DNA from 4 places in the Actinokineospora spheciospongiae genome. Region 4 is predicted to be linked to each of the others. Evidence: riboswitches for the same ligand, from Rfam matches in the RefSeq annotation. Region 4 holds a riboswitch; each other region holds the start of a gene.
The links. A riboswitch is a leader RNA that binds a small molecule or an ion and turns the genes downstream of it on or off. The one in region 4 is predicted to bind cobalamin.
Positions count from the first base shown of each region.

Region 1 (5,537 bases), on a different contig from region 4:
AGCTGGTGCGGGAACCGGTGCCAGTGCTCGGGATCGAGCCCGGCCGCGTGCAGGGCGCGTTCGGCGGCGGCGACCCGGGCGGCTCGGCCGCGGTGGCCGACCGCGGCCAGTTCGACCAGGACGGAACCGCACCGCCGCACCGGGTCCAGCACGGCGCCCGGGTGCTGCGGCAGGTGCCCCACCGCCCCCGCCCGCGCCCGCCGCCGCTCGCGGGGACCGAGACCCAGCAACTCGATCCCCCCGAGCCGCACGGTCCCGCCCAACCGCACACCGCGCCGGGATTCGCCGAGCGCGGCCAGGCCGAGCGTGGTCTTGCCCGCACCGGAACCGCCCAGCACCGCGAGCACCCGCCCGGCTCCCAGCCGCAGGGAGACGTCCTCGAGCAGCGCGCGGTCGCCCGCGTCCGCGCGGAGTCCGTCGAGCCGCAGCAGGGTCATCCGGTCCTCCGCCCGCGCCCCAGGACCGAGTCCGCGACCAGGTTGGCGCCCACGCACAACCCCACCAGCAGCGCCGAGGGCACCAGCACCACCGCGGGCTGCGCGTCCAGGGCGTCGCTGTTGCGGTCGATGACCACGGCCCAGTCCACCGACCCCGACGGCAGGCCCAGCCCCAGGAAGTTCGCCGACGCCACCAATCCCAGCACCAGCGCGACCCGCGTTCCCGCGTCGGTGGCCACCGGCCCCAGCGCGGACCGGGCGACGTACCCGACGTGGATTCGCCACCACGACTGCCCCTGCAGGTACAGCGCCTCCACCGCCACCCGGCACCCCGGTGCCAGCGCCGCCGCCCGCACGACCCGGACCACCGCGGGCACCTGCACCGCCGCCGCGGTGAACACCAGCACCACCGCCCCGCGGTGCCCGGTGGCCGCGAGCACCATCAGCACCAGCAGCGACGGGAACGCCAGCACCAGGTCCAGCCCGCGCATCAGGACCTCGTCGACCACCCGCCGCTGCCCGGCCGCCACCAACCCGACCGGCACGCCGACGCCGTAGGCCAGCCCCAGCGCCGCCGCGGTGAACCCCACCACCGACAGGCCGCCGGAGAGCACCACCGCCAGCACGTCGCGCCCCAGCACGTCGGTTCCCAGCGGGTGCCCGGCCCTCGGGGGCGCCGACGGCGCACCGACCGGGTCGACCGACCCGGCCACCAGCGGTCCGCCCAGTGCCACCAGCAGCGGGACCACCAGCAACACCCACCCCAGCGCCCGGCTCACCGCAGCACCAGCTCCCGGCGCGGGGTCAGCCGGTGGGCGACCAGGTCCGCCGCCAGGTTGCCCAGCACCACCACCCCGGCGAAGACCAGCACGTACCCCTGGATCTGCGGGATGTCGCGGTTCTGCACCGCCTCCACGAACCCCGTCCCCAACCCCGGCACCGCGAACAGCGACTCCACCACCACCGCGCCCGTGAGCAAACCCTCCACCGTCCGCGCGAGCTGCTGCACCACCGGCGCCGAGGCCCCCGGCAGCACGTGGCGCAGCACGACCGCGTGCTCCGGGAGGCCGAGCAACCGCAGGTGCCCGGCCACCTCGCCCGCGCTGTGCTCCGCCACGCCGATGCGGATCTGCCGCGCCAGGTCGCACAGCTGCCGCGCCACCAGCACGGTCACCGGCAGCACCAGCACCTCCGGCCGGGCGAGCAGGTCCACCCCGGCCGCGGTCGCCGGGAACAGGCCGCCGTGCACGGCCAGGCCCGCCACCAGCAGCAGGCCGAGGACGAACTCCGGCACCGCGTGCAGCAGCACCGCGACCGACGTCAGCACCCGGTCCACCCGGGAGCCCTCCCGCAGCCCGCTCGCCACCCCGACCAGCAGGGCCAGCGGCAGCAGCACGAGCAGCGTGACCCCCGCGAGCAGCGCCGTGGCGGCCAAGCGGCGACCGATCTCCTCCGCCACCGGTAGGCCGGTCACCAGGGATTCACCCAGGTCACCGGTGAACAGGCCGGAAATCCAGCGTCCGAATCGGACGGTCAGCGGCTGGTCCAGGCCCAGGCGGGCGCGGACGACCGCGACGTCCTCCGGTGCGGCGTGCTCGGTCAGCACCACCGAGGACGCGTCGCCGGGGAGCAGGGCGGTCATGCCGAACGTGGCCACCAGGACGACCAGCGCCTGCACCGCGGCCAGCCCCAGGCGCCTGGCCGGGTAGCCCGGCACCTCAGGACAGGGTGACGCGGTCGAACCTGGCCCAGTCGGCGGTGTTCGGCGGGGCGCCCACCACACCGGACACCCGCTTCGACGTGGCCACCGTCCAGTTGCTGAACCCCCAGGCGAGCAGCCCGGCCCGGTCGTGGGTGATCCGCTGGGCCTCGGCGAGCAGGGCCAGCCGCTGCCGCTCGTCGGCGGTGGCGACGGCGCGGTCCAGCAGGTCGTCGAAGTCGGGGGAGGTGAAGCCGTTGGTGTTGCTGGAGCCCCGGGTGCGGAAGCGCTGCTTGAGGAAGGTGGGCACGGGCAGGGTGGCGGTGCGGGTGTGCGCGGCGACGCCCTTGGTCTTGATCTCGGTGAAGTAGGTGCTCGACGCGCGGGTGCTGGGGGTGACGACCAGGCCGATCTCCGAGAGCTGGCGGGAGATGAGCGTCGCCGCCGTCTCGAAGCAGGGGTCGATGTCGCTGGTCTCCAGCGGGAACGCCAAGCCCTCGGCACCGGCCTCGCGGACCAGCGCGCGGGCCGCGTCCACGTCCCGGCTGCGCTGGGGCAGGTCGGCGGCGTACCCGCGCAGGCCCTTGCCGAACAGGTCGTTGCCCACCTCGCCGCGCCCGGACAGGGCGATCCGGTTCAGCTCGTCGCGGTCCACGCCCAGCAGCACGGCCCGCACCAGCCGGGGGTCGGAGAATGGCGGCTCGGTGAGCCGCAGGGCCACGCCCTGCATGGTCGTCAGCCTCGTCTCCAGCAGCGACACCCCGGACTCGCCGGTGAGCCGGGCCGCGGTGCCCGTCGCCAGGTCGTGGGCGTAGTCGACCTGGCCGGACAGCAGGGCGTTGACCCGCGCCGCCTCCTCGTTGACCGGGACGAACTCCAGTTCCGCCACGGTCGGCCGACCCTCCCAGTGACCCTCCCAGGCGTGGAACACGGCCGGGCCGCCCGGGGTGAAGGACCCGAAGCGGAACGGCCCCGAACCGACCGGGGCGGTGAAGTCCGTGGTCCCCGCGGGCACGATCTCGGTCCCGGGAGCGCCCAGCCCCGAGGCGAACTCGAAGTCCGGCGCGGCCAGCACGAACTCCACCTCGGTGGGGGACAGCGCCCGGCTCGCGCCGAAGTCCACCGTGGCGAAGTACTGCCGCGACGACGACGCCACCGCCGGGTCGGCCACCCGCCGCAGGCTGTGGAGCACGTCCTCGGCGGTCACCGGCTTGTTGTCGTGGAACGCGGCTTTCCGCAGCTTGACCCGCCACCGCCGCCCGGTGGGGTCGCTCTCCCAGGACTCGGCCAGCCGGGGCCGCAGCGACATGTCCGCGTTGTAGGCAACGAGGGTGTCGAACAGGGCTTTCGCCCGCGCTTGGTCGACGAACAGCGACACCAGCGCCGGGTCCAGCGTCTCCTTCGACCCGCCCGCGGCGAACGCGACCCGCAGTCGCCCGGACGCGGCGGGACCGGGGCCCGCGCAGGCGGTCAGGGGACCGAGGACGGCGGCCCCGAGGACACCGCCCAGCAGCGCGCGGCGGGAGAACTGGACCATGGTGGCGACCTCCGGGACGGCGAGTGCTGTCCCGGGCGTCCGCGCGGCGCGGAACGGGGACCCGTTCCGCACTCCGCGACAGACAGGGTTGTTCGTGTTCCCGGGCGGGCATTCCGACTCGTGGCGCGCGGCCACTCACGGTTGCGGGTCAGCGCCGGATTCGCACCGGCTTCCCCCGCCGGGGGACTGTTCGGTTGTGCGAGGACCGTAGCCCACGGCCCGTGCCCGGTGGCACGTGACTCCGGGCACGGTGCGACGTCCGCTCCGGTTCAGCCGAAGGTGACGGACTCGGTCTTGACCGTTCCCGCCCGGCGCCCAGGAGCGGTGTGGTGGTCCCAGCAGAGGTTCGTGTGGTCGATCACCTTGTCCGGCGCCGGTGCGCCCCACTCGGAGAGGTCCTCGGTGGTGTGCGCGTCGGCCACGAGCGTCGCGTCGTAGCCTCGGGTGATCGCCCCGTGCAGGGTGCCCCGAATGCACGCGTCGGTCTGCGCGCCGCTGACGACGAGGCTGCCCACCCGGTGTGCCGCGAGCACGGCCTCCAGGTCGGTGTCGTCGAAGGAGTCGGCGTAGGCCTTGTGCACCAACGGTTCTGACTCGTCCTGGACCAGTTCGGGGACGTACTGCCACTTCTCGCTGCCCCGGGGGAACTCGTCCGAGTGGTGCTGCACCCACACGACGGTCGTGCCCGCCGCGCGGGCCCGGTCGACCAGGGTGGCGATGTTGGCGATGACGCCCTCCCGGTTGTGCGTCCCCGCCATGACCCCGTTCTGGACGTCGATGACGAGCAGCGCGGTGTTCGGGCGGTCGGTCAGGGTGGTCATGTCGCTCCTCGGGGTCGGTGTGCGTCCACCGTAGGACCGGGCACCGACAGAATTGCCGGGTTCTCGCGGCGGAACGGCCTGTGGATACGAAGAGTGCGAATCCGATCACGCACCGGTACCCTTGGCGGCTCGTGGTCGAGTGCGAGTCGGGGGAACTGCCGGTGAAGGCGAAGGTGTGGGCGCGAATCGCCCTGGTCGTGCTGTTGTCGTTGACGGGGCTCGCCGGTGTGGCCTCGGCCGCCCCGGTCGGGCGGGTGCCGGTGGTGCTGTTCCCGGCCTTCCACCTGAACAGGTTGGAAGTCGTGGTGGCGGGCCAGACGGCGGCGCCGGAGTGCCCGAGGACCGGCCGTTTCCAGGACTGGTACCGCAACGACCGGCCGAGCGCCGATTTCAGCCAGGTGTGCCAGGACAAGCTGCTGACCCTGCGGTACAGGGCCGACCGGGCGGTGCCGATGTCCGCGCGCTTCTCCGAGCAACCCGGGGTGCGCGTGCGCCTGGTCGACTTCGGACGGACCTCCAGCGCCCCCTTCTACGAAACCATGTACCGCAGGCTGGAGTCGGTGGGCTACGTCCGCGACCGGGACATCCGGGTGGCCGGTTACGACTCGCGCCTGACCCCCGACATGGGCGGCTTCCTGCCCCGGACCGTGCGCCTCATCGAGGACACCGTGCGCGCCAACGGCGGCCGGAAGGTCCACCTCGTCGGCCACTCCAACGGCCCGCTGTACGCCCACTACCTCCTGACCCACACCACCCGCGAGTGGCGCGATCGGCACATCCACGGCTTCACCCCGATCGCGGGCAACTTCCCCGGCCAGGGCCTGCTGTACCCGACCCTGTTCACCGGCCTGAACATCCAGGACTTCGGCTACCCCACCACGGTCGAGAACGCCGAGAGCAGCGCCCGCATGTACCAGGCCGCCCCTTCCACCTACATGAGCGCCGCCGACCCCGAGGTCTTCGGGGACCGGGAGGTCGTCCTCACCGACCGGTCGACGGGCCGTTCCTACACGCCCCGCGACCACCCCCGCCTCCTCGCCGAC
Region 1 covers NZ_QHCP01000001.1:378,346-383,882, forward strand. The annotation lists gene DFQ13_RS01570 (ABC transporter ATP-binding protein) at 1-437, opposite strand, end outside; gene DFQ13_RS01575 (ABC transporter permease) at 434-1,216, opposite strand; gene DFQ13_RS01580 (ABC transporter permease) at 1,213-2,154, opposite strand; gene DFQ13_RS01585 (ABC transporter substrate-binding protein) at 2,156-3,745, opposite strand; cobalamin riboswitch at 3,760-3,898, opposite strand; gene DFQ13_RS01590 (isochorismatase family protein) at 3,943-4,494, opposite strand; gene DFQ13_RS01595 (lipase/acyltransferase domain-containing protein) at 4,656-5,537, shown strand, end outside.
Region 1: another riboswitch for cobalamin. It lies ahead of DFQ13_RS01585 (ABC transporter substrate-binding protein); the one in region 4 lies ahead of DFQ13_RS24080 (VWA domain-containing protein).

Region 2 (5,537 bases), on a different contig from region 4:
GGCGCGGACACCGAAGGCCGCGCGGACCACCTCGGAGGCAAGCGCCTCCGCGGGCGGGAGCGCGGGCGCGGTCCGTCCACCGTGGACGACGATCAGGCGGTCGCAGGTGGCCGCGGCCAGCGACAGGTCGTGCATGGCGACGACGACGGTGCGGTGCAGGCCGCGCAGCAGTTCGACCAGGCGCAGTTGGTGGCCGACGTCGAGGTGGTTGGTCGGTTCGTCCAGCACCAGCACCGGGGCCCGCTGGGCCAGTCCGCGCGCCAGGGACACCCGGCGCCGCTCGCCGCCGGACAGGTCCTCGACCGGTCGCCGCGCCAGGTCGGCGAGGCCGACCTCGGCCAGGGCCGCCAGCACGATCGGCCGGTCGGCGTCGTCGGTGTCCCACGGCGCGGCGTGGGGCACGCGGCCGAGGGCGACCGCTTCGCGCACCAGCAACCCCGAGGGGAGGTCTTCGTCCTGGCCGACGAACGCGACCCGCCGGGCCCGGGCCCGCGCGGGCAGCCGGTGCAGGTCCTCCCCGTCGACGAGCACCCGCCCCCGGGGCGGTCGGGTGATCCCCGCCAGCGCCCGCAGCAGGGTCGACTTGCCGCTGCCGTTGGCCCCGACCACGCCGACGACCTGCCCGGGCGCGATGTCGAACGCCACGTCGACCAGCACCGCCCGGCGGCCCACCGCGCAGGTCAGGCCCACCGCGCTCAGCGCGCTCATGCGCCGAACCGGTAGCGGCGCCTGCCCAGCAGGGCCAGGAACGCCGGGGCACCGATGAGGCCAGACACGACGCTCAGCGGGATCTCGGTGGGCCGCACGGCGACTCGGGTGACCACGTCGACCCACACCAGGAACAGCGCCCCGCTCAAGGCCGCGACCGGCAGCACCGCCCGGTGCCTCGGACCCACCAGCAGCCGCGCGGCGTGCGGGACGACGAGCCCGGCGAACCCGATGCCGCCCGAGACCGCGACCAGGACACCCACCAGGACGCCCAGCGCCACGAACAGCCCGACCCGGACCCGGCGCACCGGCACCCCGACCGCCGCCGCGGTGTCCGGTCCGACGAGCAACGCGTCCAACCACCGGCTGCCCAGCAGCAACAGCACCACCACCGCGGGCACCACCGCGGCGGGCAGCAGCAACTGCTGCCAGGTGGCGCCTGCCAGGCTCCCCAACAGCCAGAACAGGACCGACTGGGCGGCGGCGGGGTCCGGGCTGCGGAAGACCAGGTAACTGGCGAGCGCGGAGAACATCGACCCGAGGACGGTCCCGGTCAGCACCAGCCGCAGCGGGGTCAACCCGCCCTGCGCGGTGGCGACCCCGAACACGATCAGCGCCGCCGCCAGCGCACCCACCAGGGCACCGGCGGTCAGGGCGAAGATCCCGGCCGAGGCGAACAGCCCCGTCGTGATCACCGCCGTGGCGCCCACCCCCGCCCCGGAGGACACCCCGAGCAGGTAGGGGTCGGCCAGCGGGTTGCGCACGAGGGTCTGCATCCCGACGCCCGCCACGGCCAACCCGGCACCCACCAGGGCGGCGAGCAGCACCCGGGGCACCCGGAACTGCCAGACGATCGTGTCGGCGGCGAGGTCCACCGCGATCCCGCCGTGCAGCCGCCCCCACAGCGCGCGACCCACCTCGGACAGCCCCAGCGGCTCGGCGCCGAACGCCGTGGACAGGACGAGGCTGAGCCCGAGCACCACCACGAGCACGGAGGCGGTGGTGCCGACGCGGAGCCTCACCCGCGCCCGGACCGGGTGCGGTTCCCCTCGTCGTCCGTCATCGTGACCTCCTCGTGGCTTGCGCGGCCTGGGAACACCAGCGACGGGGAGGGGTCTGGCTGCCGGTCGTCGGTGAGGACGACCGGTCACAGTGGCGCGACCGCTCCGGATTCCCACCGGATTCCCGCACCCGTCACCGACAGCCTAGGCACCCCCACCGGTGCCCCCCGGAACCGGCCCGGGTTCGCCGCGCACCGCCATCGGCAGGACGCGCGAACCCGAGCGGCCCTCGACGCCGCCCGTTCCCGGTGCGGGCCGCAGTCAGGCGGCGTCGCGGGGCAGGCCGAGCATGCGTTCGCCGATGACGTTGAGCTGGACCTCGGTGGTGCCGCCGTAGATCGTCATGGCGCGGCAGGCCACGACCTGGTCCATCCACCGGTCGCTGGGTTCCCCGGAGACCGCCACCACCCCGGCGATCCCGAGCTGTGCCACGCAGAACTCCGCGATCTGCTGCCCGAAGCGCATGCTGAGCAGCTTGCCGACGCTCGACGTCGTGCTCACGTCCACCCCGGAGAGCTGCTTGAGCACCGTACGGGCACCGAGCAGGTCGAGGACGTGGTTCTCGCAGGCGAACTCGCCGACCCGGTTCAGCGCGGTCGCGTCGAGGTCGCGGCCGTCGACGAATTCGAGCAGGTCCGCCAGCGTGGGATAGGAGGCGTTGCCCCGGCCCAGGGCGACGCGTTCGCTGGACAGGGTCGCGCGGGCGACCGTCCACCCCTGACCGGGTTCCCCGACGACGCAGTTGTCGGGAATGAACACGTCGTCGAGGAAGACCTCGTTGAAAAGCTGGGAACCGGTCGCCTCGCGCAGCGGCCGCACGGTGATGCCGGGGGTGGACATGTCGAGGATGAAGTAGGTGATGCCCTCGTGCTTGGGCGCGTCCGGGTCGGTGCGGGCGATGAGCATGGCCCAGTCGGAGAACTGGGCGACCGTGGTCCAGATCTTCTGGCCGTTGACCTTCCACCCGCCCTCCACCCGCGTGGCCCTGGTGGTGAGGGAGGCGAGGTCGGAACCGGCGCCGGGTTCGGAGAACAACTGGCACCACACGACTTCACCGCGCAGGGTCGGCACCACCACGCGCTGCTTCTGCTCCTCGGTGCCGAAGGCGACGATCGGCGGGACCGCCCAGCCGCCCATCAGCAGCTCCGGCAGCGGGATGCCCGCGTGCTTCAGTTCCTCGCTGATGACGACCTGTTCCAGCGGGTCCGCGCCGCGGCCGTGGGGGCGGGGCAGGTGCGGTTGGACCCAGCCGCCGTCGCCGAGCGCCACCAACTGCTCGTCCGGGTCGAGCGCGGCGATCGCGGCCAGTTCCCCGCGCACCGCCTCGCGGATCGCCTCGGCGCCGTCGGGCAGGTCGATGCGGACCCGGCGGGCGTCGCCGCCCAAGGCGTGCCGGGCCACTTCCGCGGACCACTGCGCGCTGCCGCCGAGCAGGCCGCGCAGCGTCAGCGCGCGCCGGTAGTACAGGTGGGCGTCGTGTTCCCAGGTGAACCCGATGCCGCCGAGGACCTGGACGCAGTCGGCTCCGCAGCGCACGGCGGCGTCGGGGGCGACCACCGCGGCCACGGCGGCGGCGAAGTCCGCGGTGTCGTCGCCCGCGTCCAGCGCGCGGGCGGCGTCCCAGACGCTCGCGCGGGCGCGTTCGAGTTCGACGCCCATGGCGGCGCACTTGTGCTTGACGCCCTGGAACTGGCCGATCGGGCGTCCGAACTGGACCCGCACCTTCGCGTACTCGGCGGCGGTCGTGGTGCACCAGGACGCCACGCCGACCGCTTCGGCGCCGAGCACGACGGCCGCGATGGAGCGGACCCGCTCGGCGCTCAGGTCGCGCAGCACCCGGTCCTCGGGCACCGGCACCGGTTCCCGCGTGGCGACCAGGGCGGAGCGGCGGATGACGTCGAGGCTGTCGCGCTCGCGGACGTCGAGGTCCGCCCGGTCGAGGACGACCCACCGGAGCCCGTCGTCGATCCGCGCGGGCAGCACGAGGACGTCGGCCACCGCTCCCCCGAGCACGCCGGTGGTGGAGCCGGTGACGGTCACGCCGTCCGGGCCTGCGGTCGCCGTCAGTGGTTCGGCCAGGCCGACCGCGGCGGTGGTCGAGCCGTCCGCCAAGCCGGGGAGCAGGTCGCCCCGCACCTTCGCGGTGGAGGCGACCAGCAGCGCGGAGGCGAGCGTGGTCGGCAGCAGGGGGCCGGGCTGTGCGGCCCGGCCGAGCGCTTCCAGGACGACCGCCAGTTCCAGCAGCCCGGCGCCCGCGCCGCCGTGCTCCTCGGGCACGTGCAGGCCGAGCAGGCCCTGGGCGCCCAGCGCACCCCAGAACGGCGGCAGGCTCTCGCGGTCGGCGTCGACGGCGGCGCGCAGGACGTCCGCGCCGAGGTGTCGGGCGGCGAAGCCGCGCACGGAGTCGGCGAGCGCGGTGTGTTCCCCGGTCAGGCCGAGGCCCAGCTCGTGGGCGGTGGTCATGGTGTTCCCCTCAGGCCCAGTCGGCCAGTTGTTCGTCGATCCCCGCCACCGTCCACGGGCCGTCGGTCTCGACGGTCCGCTCGCCCCGCCAGCCGCGCAGCTCGGAGATCGCGCCGCCCTGGACCGAGAACACCTTGCCGGTGAACGGGCACTTCTCGGTCGCGAGGTAGGCCACCATCGGGGCGATGTTGGCCGGGTCGAAGGCGTCGAACTCGCCTTCTTCGACCTCCTGGGCGAACAGCGCGCCCATGCCCGGGGTCGCCAGGGTGAGCCGGGTGCGGGCGATCGGGGCGATGGCGTTGACCCGGACCCCGTAGCGGTCGAGTTCGTCGGCGGCGACCAGGGTCAGCGCGGCGATGCCCGCTTTGGCGGCGCCGTAGTTCGACTGCCCCGCGTTGGGCATGAAGGTGCCCGAGGCGGACGCGGTGTTGATCACCGACGCGCGCACGGTCTCCCCTGCCTTGGCCCGCCCCTTCCAGTACTCGGCCGCGTGCCGCAGCGGGGCGAAGTGCCCCTTGAGGTGCACGGCGATGACGGAGTCCCACTGCGCCTCGCCCATCCCGGCGATGAACGCGTCGCGCAGGATGCCCGCGTTGTTCACCAGGACGTCCAGCCCGCCGAACTCCGACACGGCCTGCTCGACCAGCGCCTTGGCCCCGGCCCAGTCGGCGACGTTGTCGGTGTTGGCCACGGCCCTGCCGCCCGCCGCGACGATCTCGTCGACGACCTCCTGCGCGGGGCCGGTGTCCGCGCCCGCGCCGTCGTTCGCCCCGCCGAGGTCGTTGACGACGACCGACGCGCCCTCCGCCGCGAACAGCAGCGCGTGCTCGCGGCCGATCCCCCGGCCCGCGCCGGTGATGACGGCAACCCGCCCGTCGAGTGTTCCCATGGTGTGGATCTCCTTGCCGGTTGGTCGTTCGATCAGCGGGTGAACTCGGCCAGACCGTCCCTGATGACCGGCTCGTCACCGACCGTGGTCTCGTAGGCGTAGGTCCCGGGCGCGGCGGGCCAGACGCGGGTGGTCAGCTCCTGGCCGGGCAGCACCGGTTTGGCGAACCGGACGGCGAGGCGGCGCAGGTACTCCACCCGCGACCCGCCCACCTCGGTGAGCAGCGCCCAGGAGGTGAACGCCATCGTGCACAGGCCGTGCGCGATGATCCCCGGCAGCCCGGACAGCCTGGCCAGCTCGTCGTCGAGGTGGATCGGCATCGGGTCACCGGAGGCGGGCGCGTACCGGAAGGTCTGGTCCTCGTCGACGCGCGCGACGACCCGCGCCACCGGGTCGCCCGCGCGCAGGGTTTCGTC
Region 2 covers NZ_QHCP01000004.1:464,887-470,423, reverse strand. The annotation lists gene DFQ13_RS13100 (ABC transporter ATP-binding protein) at 1-708, opposite strand, end outside; gene DFQ13_RS13095 (FecCD family ABC transporter permease) at 705-1,730, opposite strand; cobalamin riboswitch at 1,798-1,919, opposite strand; gene DFQ13_RS13090 (acyl-CoA dehydrogenase) at 2,031-4,232, opposite strand; gene DFQ13_RS13085 (SDR family oxidoreductase) at 4,243-5,121, opposite strand; gene DFQ13_RS13080 (MaoC/PaaZ C-terminal domain-containing protein) at 5,154-5,537, opposite strand, start outside.
Region 2: another riboswitch for cobalamin. It lies ahead of DFQ13_RS13095 (FecCD family ABC transporter permease); the one in region 4 lies ahead of DFQ13_RS24080 (VWA domain-containing protein).

Region 3 (5,537 bases), on a different contig from region 4:
GCAGGGGATCGGGGCGCAACCAGAGGGTCAGGACGAGCGCGGCGAGGGCATAGGCGGTGCCGGAGAGCACGAACAGCCCCGCCAGGTGGGGCAGGCCCGCCCAGTGGGCGAGGGTGCCCGCGGGGGCGGCGAGGTTGGGGCCGGCGACACCGCCGATGGTGGTGGCGACCAGGACGGTGGACACGGCGCGGGCGCGGTGGGTGGGGGCGGCGAGGTCGGCCCCGGCGTAGCGGGCCTGCAGGTTGGTGGCGGTGCCCGCGCCGTAGACGAACAGGGCGGCGAAGAGCAGGACGGCGTTGTCCAGTGCCGCGGCGGTGATCACCCCGGCGCTGCCCAGGGCGCCCGCGAGGTAACCCGCCGCGAGACCGGGGCGGCGGCCGCGGGCGTGGGAGATCCGACCGACGGCGACGGCGGTGAGGGCGGAGCCCGCGGTGAACAGGGCGCTGGGCAGACCGGCGAGGGTGGTGGAGCCGAGCATGTCCTGGGCGAGCAGGGCGCCGACGGTGACGCCCGCCGCCAGTCCCGCCCCGCTGAGGACCTGGGAGGCCACCAGGACCCGCAAGGTGCGGCGTTGGACGTGGGAGCGGGCGTCGGTGGTGTCGGTCATGGTGGTGCGTTCCTTCGTCGAGGGGCAGGGCAGACCACCGGGTGACCCAGTCGCCACCCGGGTGGGTGTCGACAGGCCGGGACGGTCCGGGGATCGATGACCCGAGTCTGGTGGGTCGGCTTGCCCGCCGCCGGCAATCGCGCGGTTCTGCGGCACCGGTGGGGCGGGCCTCACCTCCGACACTGCGGGTAGCCGGATGTCGAAGCGGGCGTCGCGGCGCGATGCTGTGGCGATGCGACGAATTCTCCTTGCCGGGGTGGCGATCCTCTCCTTCTCGGCCGTTCCGGTGGCCGCCGCAGAAGCGGGCGGGGTGGTGTGGGGAGCGTGCCCCGGGGCTCCGGTGGTCGACCCCCGGCAGGAGTGCGCGACTGTCCGGGTCCCGATGGACTACGGCGCGCCGGACGGGGATCAGGTCGAGCTGGCTGTCTCGCGGATTCGGACCGCGAAGGCCGGGTCGCGGCGCGGGGTGCTGCTGCTCATCCCGGGCGGACCGGGCGGTTCGGGGATCAACCGGCCCAGCGCGTACGTCTCGCGGTTGCCGGTCGAGTTGCTCGACCGGTACGACCTCGTCGGGTTCGACCCGAGGGGGGTCGGGCGGAGCACGCCGGTGTCGTGCAGGCTGGCGGGTGATGACATCGCCCCGGCCCACCTCTACCCCTGGCCCGCGCCGGACGGGGACATCGCGGGCAACGTCGAGCGGGCCCGGCGGATCGCCGAGACCTGCGGGCGCGACGGCGGGGAGCTGCTGCGCCACATCAGCACCCGGAACGAGGCGCGGGACATCGACCGCATCCGCCGGGCACTCGGCGAGGAGCGGATCTCCTACTGGGGCGTCTCGTACGGCACCTATGCGGGCGCGGTGTACGCCACGATGTTCCCCGAGCGCACCGACCGGGTCGTGCTGGACAGCAGCGGTGACCCGAATCCCCGCCGCGTGGCGCGCGGGTGGGCGGCGAACTACGGCGTCGGTGTCGAGGACCGCTTCCCGGACTTCGCCGCGTGGGCTGCGGCTCGGCACACCGAATACGGGTTGGGCGCGGACGCGACCGCTGTGCGGGAGACGTTCCTGCGGCTCGCGGCGGGCCTGGCCCGGCAGCCGCTGCCCTGGCCCGGCGCCAACCCGCCGTGGCTGACCGGCAACGTCCTGCGGAGCACGATGCTCCCCGCGCTGTACTCCGACGCCGATTTCCCCCGGCTCGCCGGGCTGATGCGCGCGGCGATGGCGTCCGGGCCGCTGCCGAGCCTGCCCGCGCCGCCGGAACCCGTTCAGCAGAACACGACGGCCGTCGCCATCGGCACCCTGTGCAACGACGTGGAGTGGCCTGATTCGGTTCGCGCCCACCAGCGGGACGTGGACCGGGACCGCCTGGCGCACCCACTCACCGCAGGGATGCCGGTGAACATCTTCCCCTGCGCGTTCTGGCCCCACCCGCCTGCCGAGCGGACGACTCGGATCACCCCGCGCGGCCCGTCGAACGTGCTGCTCGTGAACAACCTGCGCGACCCCTCGACACCGCACAGCGGCGCCTTGCGGATGCGGCGCGCGTTCGGCGACCGGGCCCGCATGGTCAGCGTCGACTCCGGCGGCCACGGCGCCTACCTGGCCAACGGCAACGCCTGTGGGGACCGGACCGTGACCGCCTTCCTCGTCGACGGCACGCGCCCGGCGCACGACGTCCTCTGCGGGACGTGACAGCGGAATCCCGGTCCGCGGAATTGGAGAAAGGCGGCGCGCTTTTCGGACAAGGGGCCGGTTCCTGCGGCGGGTGACAGGTTTCGGGGCGGCATTTGTCAGGGCGTGGTGGACGCCGAGTCCAGGGGTTCGTGCTCTGTTCCTGACAAAGCTGGTGAATCGGTTTCTGGTGTTCGGGGAATTATGATCGCAATTCCCCCGTTCCGCACATTGTGTATTGCGTTCAGGCGTTCGACCCGAGATGGTGGCGGGGAGTCCATCCGGCGGGACACCAGAGGAGCAGTCGCGTGCGAGAACACCGTCTCGTCCTGGTGGGGATGGGGGCTGACGCCGCGAACCGGGAGACCGATCTGCGAATCCTGGCCGAGGAGGTGGGGGCCAGGGTGGCCTACCTGCAGCTCGGCGCGCCGACCCTGCACGACGTGCTCGACGACCTCGCGGCGACCGAGCCCGGTTCGCTCGTGCGCCTGGTGGCCGTCCCCACGGCGGGGACCGTCTCGCCCGCGCGGTCGTGGTTGCGGCGGGTCGCGGGGGACTGGGTGCGGAGGTTCCCCGGGGTGCTGGCCATCACGGTCGCGGACCGGGCGGTGACCGGGGAGGAGGCGGGTCTGTCCTCTCCCGCCTGGGACACCGCGCCGGGGCACGGCCGCCACGTCCTGGTCTGCCACGGACCGCGGTGCAGCGCGCGGGGGGCCGCCGAGACCGCCGAGGCGCTCGCCCGCGCCCTGCGCGAGCGCGGGGTCGGTGTGGACGGGGTGCTGCTCACCCACACCGGCTGCCTCTACCCCTGCAACCACGGGCCCGTGGTCGCGGTGGCCTCCGACGACCAGTGGTGGGGGCCGGTCACCGCGCAGGGCGCGCGCGACCTCGTTGCCGCCTGGGCCGCCGATCCGCGCAGCGGCGCCCGCAGGCCCGTCAGCAGGCCGGGCGCGCTCGCGGAGGCGCTGCCGCCGCCGCACGGGCAGGGCTGAACCCGACCGCGGGCAACAGCCACGGCCACGTCACACGGCCACGTCACACGGCCACGTCACACGGCCACGTCACACGGCCACGTCACACGGCTCTGTCCCCGGCGGCCGGGACCGTGTTAGGTTCTGCCCGAGCCAGTCGTGCCCGCAAGGCCAGGGAACCCGGTGCGAATCCGGGACTGTCGCGCAGCGGTGAGGGTGACCGGCGGAACACGTGCCACTGGGCCCCGGTGCCCGGGAAGGCGTTCCGGCGGGCTGAACCCGAGTCCGAAGACCTGCTGGCTCGGTCGTCGACCGATCGGGCTTCGCGGATGAGCCCCTGGCGAGAGCGGGTTCGGCGTGCGCGTCGTCGTGTGGCGTGTCCGGTAGCGGGACGCGCAGGGTGCCGACCCTGCCCCTGGTGCTGGCGTTGTCGGTCTGCCTGGTCCTGAGCATGGCGGTGTCGCTGACGCTCGGCTCGGAGTCGCTGCGGCCCGCCGGGGTGTGGCGGGCCGTCGAGGCGGGCCTCACCGGCACCCCGGGCCCCGACCGGGTCTACGACGCCATCGTGTGGGACCTGCGGGCGCCGCGGGTGGTGCTGGCGGCGGTCGTGGGCGCGGGGCTGGCGGTGGCGGGCGCGGTCGTGCAGACCCTGGTCCGCAACCCGCTGGCCGACCCGTACCTGCTCGGCGTCTCCGCGGGCGCCGGGGTGGGCGCGACGCTGGTCATCGTCGCGGGGGCGTTCGGCGGGCTGGGGGTCTGGGGGCTGTCGGCCGGGGCGCTGGCCGGGGCGGTGGTGGCCGCGCTGCTGGTGTTCGGGGTGGCGCTGGCCCAGGGCGGGTTGACCCCGTTGCGGCTCGTCCTCACCGGCGTGGTGCTCTCCGCGGCGTTCTCGTCGGTGTCGAGCTTCCTGGTGTTCGTCGGGGACGAACCGGAGGCGACGCAGGCTGTCCTGCACTGGCTGCTGGGCAGCCTGTCCGGGGCCACCTGGGACAACACCGGCCCCGCGCTGGTCGCCGTCGCCGTGGCCACCGCGGCGCTGGTGGGCGTGCACTCGTGGCTCGACGCCCTCGCCTCCGGCCCGGACGTGGCCGCCGCGCTGGGCGTGCCGGTGCGCGGGGTGCGGATCGGGCTGTTCCTGCTGTCCTCCGTCCTGGTCGGGGTGCTCGTGGCGGTGTCGGGCGGCGTCGGGTTCGTCGGCCTGGTGGTGCCGCACCTGGCCAGGGTCGCGGTCGGCGCGCGGCACGCCGCGGTGCTGCCGGTCGCCGCCGTCGGCGGCGCGCTGTTCCTGGTGTGGGTCGACGTCGTGGCCCGCGTGCTGGTGCGACCGCAGGAGATGCCGCTGAGCGTGGTGACCGGGCTCATCGGCGCGCCGGTCTTCCTGGTCCTGATGGGACGCAGGCACTACAGCTTCTCCGGGGGCGGCCGGTGACGTCGCTGCGGTGCCGCGGGGTGCGCTGCGAGGTCGCGGGGCGGACGGTCGTGTCCGGGGTGGACCTCGACGTCGAGCCGGGGCAGATGCTCGCGCTCGTCGGGGTCAACGGCAGCGGCAAGTCGACCCTGGTCCGCGCGCTGAGCGGGCTGCGCGCCCCGGCCGACGGCGTGGTCGCCGTCGGCGGGCGGGACCTGCGCACGTTGCCCGCCCGCGAGCGCGCCCGGCTGATCGCCTACGTGGGCCAGGAGGAGACACCGCAGGAGGACCTGCTCGTCGGGGAGATGGTGGCGTTGGGGCGGGTCCCGCACCGGCGGCCGTGGGCGCTGGGCCGCGACGAGCACGCGGTCGTCGCGGGCGCGCTGGCCGCCGTCGACCTGGCGCACGCGGTCGACCGGCGCTGCGACCAGCTCTCCGGCGGCGAGCGCCGCCGGGCGATGCTCGCGCGGGCCCTCGCGCAGGGCGGTGGGCTCGTGGTGCTCGACGAGCCCACCAACCACCTCGACGTCGGCCACCAGACCCGGCTGCTGGAGACGCTGCGCGGCCTCGGCCGAACCGTGGTGGCCGCCATGCACGACCTGCCGCTCGCCGCGGCCTACTTCGACCGCGTCGCGGTCCTGCACCGCGGCGCGCTGCGCGTCGTGGACGCGGCGTCGACCGCGTTGTCCGCCGCCACGGTCGAGGAGGTCTTCGCCGTGGCCGCCGCCCGGATCACCGACCCCGGGACCGGGGCTGAGCACCTCGTGCTCGGCCCCGGTTCCGCACCGCCGCACCCCGTCGAGACGAGGACCGACCCATGAGAACGAACCGACCACGCCCGCGCGCCCTGCTCTGCGCCGTGCTCCTGACCGCGGTCCC
Region 3 covers NZ_QHCP01000007.1:147,908-153,444, reverse strand. The annotation lists gene DFQ13_RS20165 (MFS transporter) at 1-607, opposite strand, end outside; gene DFQ13_RS20160 (alpha/beta hydrolase) at 840-2,300, shown strand; gene DFQ13_RS20155 ((2Fe-2S) ferredoxin domain-containing protein) at 2,588-3,271, shown strand; cobalamin riboswitch at 3,388-3,565, shown strand; gene DFQ13_RS20150 (FecCD family ABC transporter permease) at 3,651-4,679, shown strand; gene DFQ13_RS20145 (ABC transporter ATP-binding protein) at 4,676-5,479, shown strand; gene DFQ13_RS20140 (ABC transporter substrate-binding protein) at 5,476-5,537, shown strand, end outside.
Region 3: another riboswitch for cobalamin. It lies ahead of DFQ13_RS20150 (FecCD family ABC transporter permease); the one in region 4 lies ahead of DFQ13_RS24080 (VWA domain-containing protein).

Region 4 (5,537 bases):
CGGTCTCGGCGTGCAGCCGCCCCAACGCCAGGAACGCGTTCTCCTCGCCGACCTTCCACTTCGCCGACTTCACGAACTGGAACACCCCGATGTCCCAGCCCTGGTTCCAGCCGCGCAGCGCCAGGCCGAACGCGGCGGTGGACTTGCCCTTCATCTCCCCGGTGTGCACCACGACCAGTGGCCGGTTGCGGCGCTGGCGCGTGGTCAGCCCGTCCTGCGGCACCACCGACGGCTTGCCCTGCGGCATCGTCGGACCCCCTTACGCTGCGCGCGCGGCGCGGACGACCCCGGCCACGGCATCGGCGGACAGTTCCTCCAGGCGCAGCCCGGTGCCGCCCAGCGCGGCGCTCACCCGACCGGCCAGCCCCAGCCGCACCGGCCCGGACTCGCAGTCGACGACCACGCTGGCCACGCCGTCGGCGGCCACCAGCCCGGCGGCCCGCACCGCGTCGGCCACCGCGTCGCCACCCGGCCGGGCCGCGACGGTCGCCCGCCCGTCGGTCACGACCACCAGCAGCGCCCGGCGGCGCGGGTCGCGCAGCCGCTCCACCCGCAGCAGTTCCCGAGCCCGCAGCAGCCCGTCGGCCAGCGGGGTCCGCCCGCCGGTGCGCAGCGCGCGCAACCGGGCCACCGCCGCCTCCACCGACGACGTCGGCGGCAGCGCCACCTCGGCCCCGGGTCCGCGGAAGGTCACCAGGCCCACCTTGTCGCGGCGCTGGTAGGCGTCGCGCAGCAGGGAGATCACCGCGCCGGTCACCGCCGACATCCGCTTGCGCGCGGCCATCGATCCCGAGGCGTCGACCACGAACAGCACCAGGTTCGACTCGCGCCCCTCGCGCACCGCCCGCCGCACGTCGTCGGGCCGCACGACCAGGCCGGGGCCGCTGCGCCCGCGCACCAACTGCATCGGCGCCGCCGCGGTCATGGTGCCGACCAGGTGGATGCCGCTGCCCTGCGACGTGGCCGCGCGCAGCGCCCGCCCGGAGCCCGCCCGGGAGCGGGAGCGGCGCCCGGGAGCGCCCTCGCCGACGCCGTCGACCTGGAGCAGCCGGGCGGTGAACGCCGGGTCGGGGGTGGCGGGGGCCTGCGTGCCGCCGCCCCCGCCCTTCGGCTGGGTGTCCTGGCCCTCGGGGGCCGGACCGTCGGGGGGCGGGCTGTCGGATTGGCCCGAGTCGTCCGCCGGGCCGTCGCCCGGGTCGGGCGCGCCGCCGCCGGGGCCGTCCGGGCCGGGATCGGGATCGGGGTCCGGGTCGGTCCGCTCGGGTTCGCCGGTCTGCTCGGCGGCGTCGCGCAGCGCCTGGTCGAGCTGGTCCTGCTCGATGCCGGGCTCGTCGAACGGGTCGCGCCTGCGCCGGTGCGGCAGCGCCAGCCGGGCGGCCACCGCCACGTCCTCCTCGGCCACCGCGTCGGCCCCGCGCCAGGCGGCGTGCGCGATCGCGGCCCTGGCGAGCACCAGGTCCGCGCGCATCCCGTCCACGTCGAACGCCGCGCACACCGCCGCGATCCGGCGCAGCTCGGCGTCCGGCAGGGCGACCCCCGGCAGCGCCGCCCGCGCGGCGGCGATCCGGGCGGCCAGGTCGGCGTCGGCCGCCGCCCAGCCCGCGGCGAACCCGGCCGGGTCGGCCTCGAACGCCAGCCGCCGCCGGATCACCTCGGTGCGGGTGTCGACGTCGCGGGCCGCGCGCACCTCCACGGTCAGCCCGAACCGGTCGAGGAGCTGCGGGCGCAGCTCGCCCTCCTCCGGGTTCATCGTCCCGACCAGCAGGAACGACGCCGCGTGCGCCACCGACACGCCCTCGCGCTCCACGTGCGCGCGGCCCATGGCGGCGGCGTCGAGCAGCAGGTCCACCAGGTGGTCGTGCAGCAGGTTGACCTCGTCGACGTAGAGCACGCCCCGGTGCGCGGCGGCGAGCAGGCCGGGCTGGTAGGCGCGGACGCCCTCGGTCAGCGCGCGCTCCAGGTCCAGGGAGCCGATCAGCCGGTCCTCGGTGGCGCCGACCGGCAGCTCCACCAACCGCGCAGGCCGGGAAGCGGCATCGGGTTCGAGATGGGGGCCATCGGGGCAGCCGGGGTCCGGGGCGGCGGGGTCGCAGCCGAACCGGCAGCCCTCGACCACCGCCAGCGCGGGCAGCAGCGCGGCGAGCGCGCGCACCACGGTCGACTTCGCGGTGCCCTTCTCCCCGCGCACCAGCACCCCGCCGATCGCCGGGTGCACCGCGTTGAGCAGCAGGGACAACCGCAGGTCGGCGTGGCCGACGACGGCCGAGAACGGAAAACCGGCAGGACTGGGCACGCCACGATCCTCACTCCGGGTCCGCGCCCGGGTCGGTCTCGAGCAGGGGGCGAGTGTCCTGGCTCCCGGATCGCCGCGCTCCCGCCGCCTTCCCGGGGCTCGCGCCCCAGTGGCACCTCGACGGGAGAACTCCCCGGTCACAGTGGCGGGACCGCACCGGAATCGCACCGGTTTCCTCCGCACACCCTGCTTGGTCTGCCCGTGATCGTCGCATCCCGCACCGACGGGTGCCAAGCCACGTGGTGCGCGTCTCGACTGGTCGGCCGCCCGGGTGGGTTAGCGTTGCCGCCCGTGGTCACCGTGGTGGGTATCGGCGCCGACGGCTGGACCGGGCTGGCGCCCGCGTCCCGCTCGGCCCTCGCGCGCGCCGAGGTCGTGCTCGGCGCGCCCCGGCAACTGGACCTGCTGCCGCCCGAGGTGACCGCCGAGCGGGTCGCCTGGCCGACGCCGCTGCTGCCCGCCGTCCCCGCCCTGCTCGCGGCGCACGCCGGTTCGGTGCTGTGCGTGCTGGCCAGCGGGGACCCGATGTTCCACGGCATCGGCACCACTCTGGCCCGGCACACCGCCGTGCGCGTGCTGCCGCACCCGTCGTCGGCGTCGCTGGCCTGCGCCCGGTTGGGGTGGGCGCTGGACGGGGTCGCCGTGGTCAGCGCGGTGGCGCGACCGGTGGAGCGGCTGCACGCGGCGCTGCACCCGGGCGCCCGCGTGCTGGTGCTGAGCGAGGGTTCGCGGACCCCGGCGGCGGTGGCGGCGCTGCTGCGCGACCGGGGGTTCGGGTCCAGCCGGATGACCGTGCTGTCCGACCTCGGCGCGGACACCGAGGCCGTGGTCACCGCGACGGCCGCCGGGTGGTCGGGCGAGGCGGGTCCGCTGAACGTGGTCGCGGTCGAGTGCGCGGCCGACCCGGGGGCGCGGCGGCTGCCGCGGGTGCCGGGCCTGCCCGACGACGTGTTCGAGCACGACGGGCAGATCACCAAGCGGGAGGTCCGCGCGCTGACCGTGTCGTCGCTGGCCCCCGAGCCGGGTGAGCTGCTGTGGGACGTGGGCGCCGGGTCGGGCAGCGTCGGGATCGAGTGGTCGCGGGCGGACCCGGCGTGCCGGGCCGTCGCGGTGGAACCCCGGGCGGACCGGGCCGGGCGGATCGGCCGCAACGCGCTGGCGCTGGGCGTGCCGGAGCTGCGGGTGGTGACCGGGCCCGCGCCGGGTGCGCTGGCCGGGCTGCCGGAACCGGACGCGGTGTTCGTCGGCGGGGGAGTGACGGCGGACGGGGTGCTGCCCGCGTGCTGGGCGGCGCTGCGACCGGGCGGGCGGCTGGTGGTCAACGCCGTGACGCTGGAGTCGGAGGTGCTGGTGGCGCGCTGGCACGGCGAGGTCGGCGGCACGCTGACCCGGGTGTCGGTGGGCCGGGCCGGGCCGGTCGGGGGTTTCACCGGGTGGCGCCAAGCCATGCCGGTGACGCAGTGGGTAGCCGTGAAGGAGAGCGAGTGACCGTCCACTTCATCGGGGCCGGGCCGGGTGCGGCCGACCTGATCACCGTGCGCGGGCAGCGGGTCGTGGCCGCCGCCCCGGTGTGCCTGTACGCGGGCGCGCTGGTGCCGGTCGAGCTGCTGGAGCTGTGCCCGCCGGGCGCGCGCCGGGTCGACACCGCGAACCTGACGCTGGACGAGATCGTGGCCGAGTTGCTCGCCGCGCACGCCGCCGGGCACGACGTGGCCCGGCTGCACTCCGGCGACCCGTCGGTGTTCAGCGCCGTGGCCGAGCAGATGCGCCGCCTTGACGCGGCCGGGGTGCCCTACGAGGTGGTGCCCGGGGTGCCCGCGTTCGCCGCCGCCGCCGCCGCGCTCAAGACCGAGCTGACCGTGCCGGGCGTCGGCCAGACCGTCGTGCTGACCCGCACCTCGGCCCGGGCGACGCCGATGCCGCCGGGGGAGGACCTGGCGTCGCTGGGCCGCAGCCGGTCGACGATGGTGCTGCACCTGGCCGTGCAGCGCATCGACGAGGTCGTGGCCGAGTTGGTGCCGAACTACGGCGCCACCTGCCCGGTCGCCGTGGTCGCCTACGCCTCGCGCGCCGACGAGGTCGTGCTGCGCGGCACCCTCGCCGACATCGCCGGGCAGGTGCGCGCGGCGGGCATCCGGCGCACCGCGGTGATCGTCGTCGGCCGCGTGCTCGACCCCGGCGGCTTCTGCGAGAGCCACCTCTACTCCGCCGAGCGCGAGCGGCCTCAGTGAGCGCGACCGACGATCACCCCGGCCCGGTCGATCACCACCACGTCCACCGCGACCTCGGCCCCCCGCAGCACCTCGACCGCGGTGGCCTTCGCCCCGGCCGCCACCGCGTCGCCCAGCGGCACGCCCGCGGCCTCGGCCAGGCGCAGCGCCTCCAGCGCGGTGTTGCCCGCGGTGATGCGCGCCGCCAACTCGTCGCCCCCACCCGCGGTGACGGCGGTCGCGGCCAAGGCGGCGAGGTCGACCTGCGAGCGGCCCGAGTGCAGGTCGAGGTGGCCGTCGGCGAGCTTGGACAGCTTGCCGAAACCGCCCGCGATCGTCAGCCGGGGCACCGGGTGCCTGCGCAGGTACTTGAGCACCGCCCCGGCGAAGTCGCCCATGTCCAGCAGCGCGTCCTCGGGCAGCCCGTGCAGCGCGGCCACCGTCTTCTCCGACGTCGACCCGGTGCAACCCGCCACGTGGGTGTACCCGGCGGCCCTGGCCACGTCCACGCCGCGGCGGATGCTGTCGATCCACGCCGAGCACGAGTAGGGCACCACCACGCCGGTCGTGCCCAGGATCGACAGGCCACCGAGGATGCCCAGCCGCGGGTTCCAGGTCTTGCGGGCCAGTTCCTCCCCGCCGTCGACCGAGACCTCCACCACCACGTCACCGCTGCCGCCGTGCCGGGCGGCCACCGCGGCCACGTGGTCGCGCATGAGCGTGCGCGGCACCGGGTTGATCGCGGGCTCGCCCACCGGCAGCGGCAGCCCGGCCTTGGTGACCGTGCCGACACCGGGGCCGGCGCGGAAGCTCACCCCGGAACCGGGCGGGCCGGGGCGGACGGTCGAGCGGACCAGGGCGCCGTGGGTGACGTCCGGGTCGTCGCCCGCGTCCTTCACCACCCCCGCCGTGGCCACCCCGTCCCCGAGGTGTTCGGTCGCCAGCGCGAACGCCGGTGTCTGTCCCTTCGGGAGGGTGATGGTCACCGGGTCGGGGAACTCACCGGTCAGCAGGGCGGTGTAGGCGGCGGTCGT
Region 4 covers NZ_QHCP01000010.1:89,499-95,035, reverse strand. The annotation lists gene cobO (cob(I)yrinic acid a,c-diamide adenosyltransferase) at 1-247, opposite strand, end outside; gene DFQ13_RS24080 (VWA domain-containing protein) at 260-2,293, opposite strand; cobalamin riboswitch at 2,325-2,495, opposite strand; gene cbiE (precorrin-6y C5,15-methyltransferase (decarboxylating) subunit CbiE) at 2,585-3,781, shown strand; gene cobM (precorrin-4 C(11)-methyltransferase) at 3,778-4,524, shown strand; gene DFQ13_RS24065 (cobalt-precorrin-5B (C(1))-methyltransferase) at 4,518-5,537, opposite strand, start outside.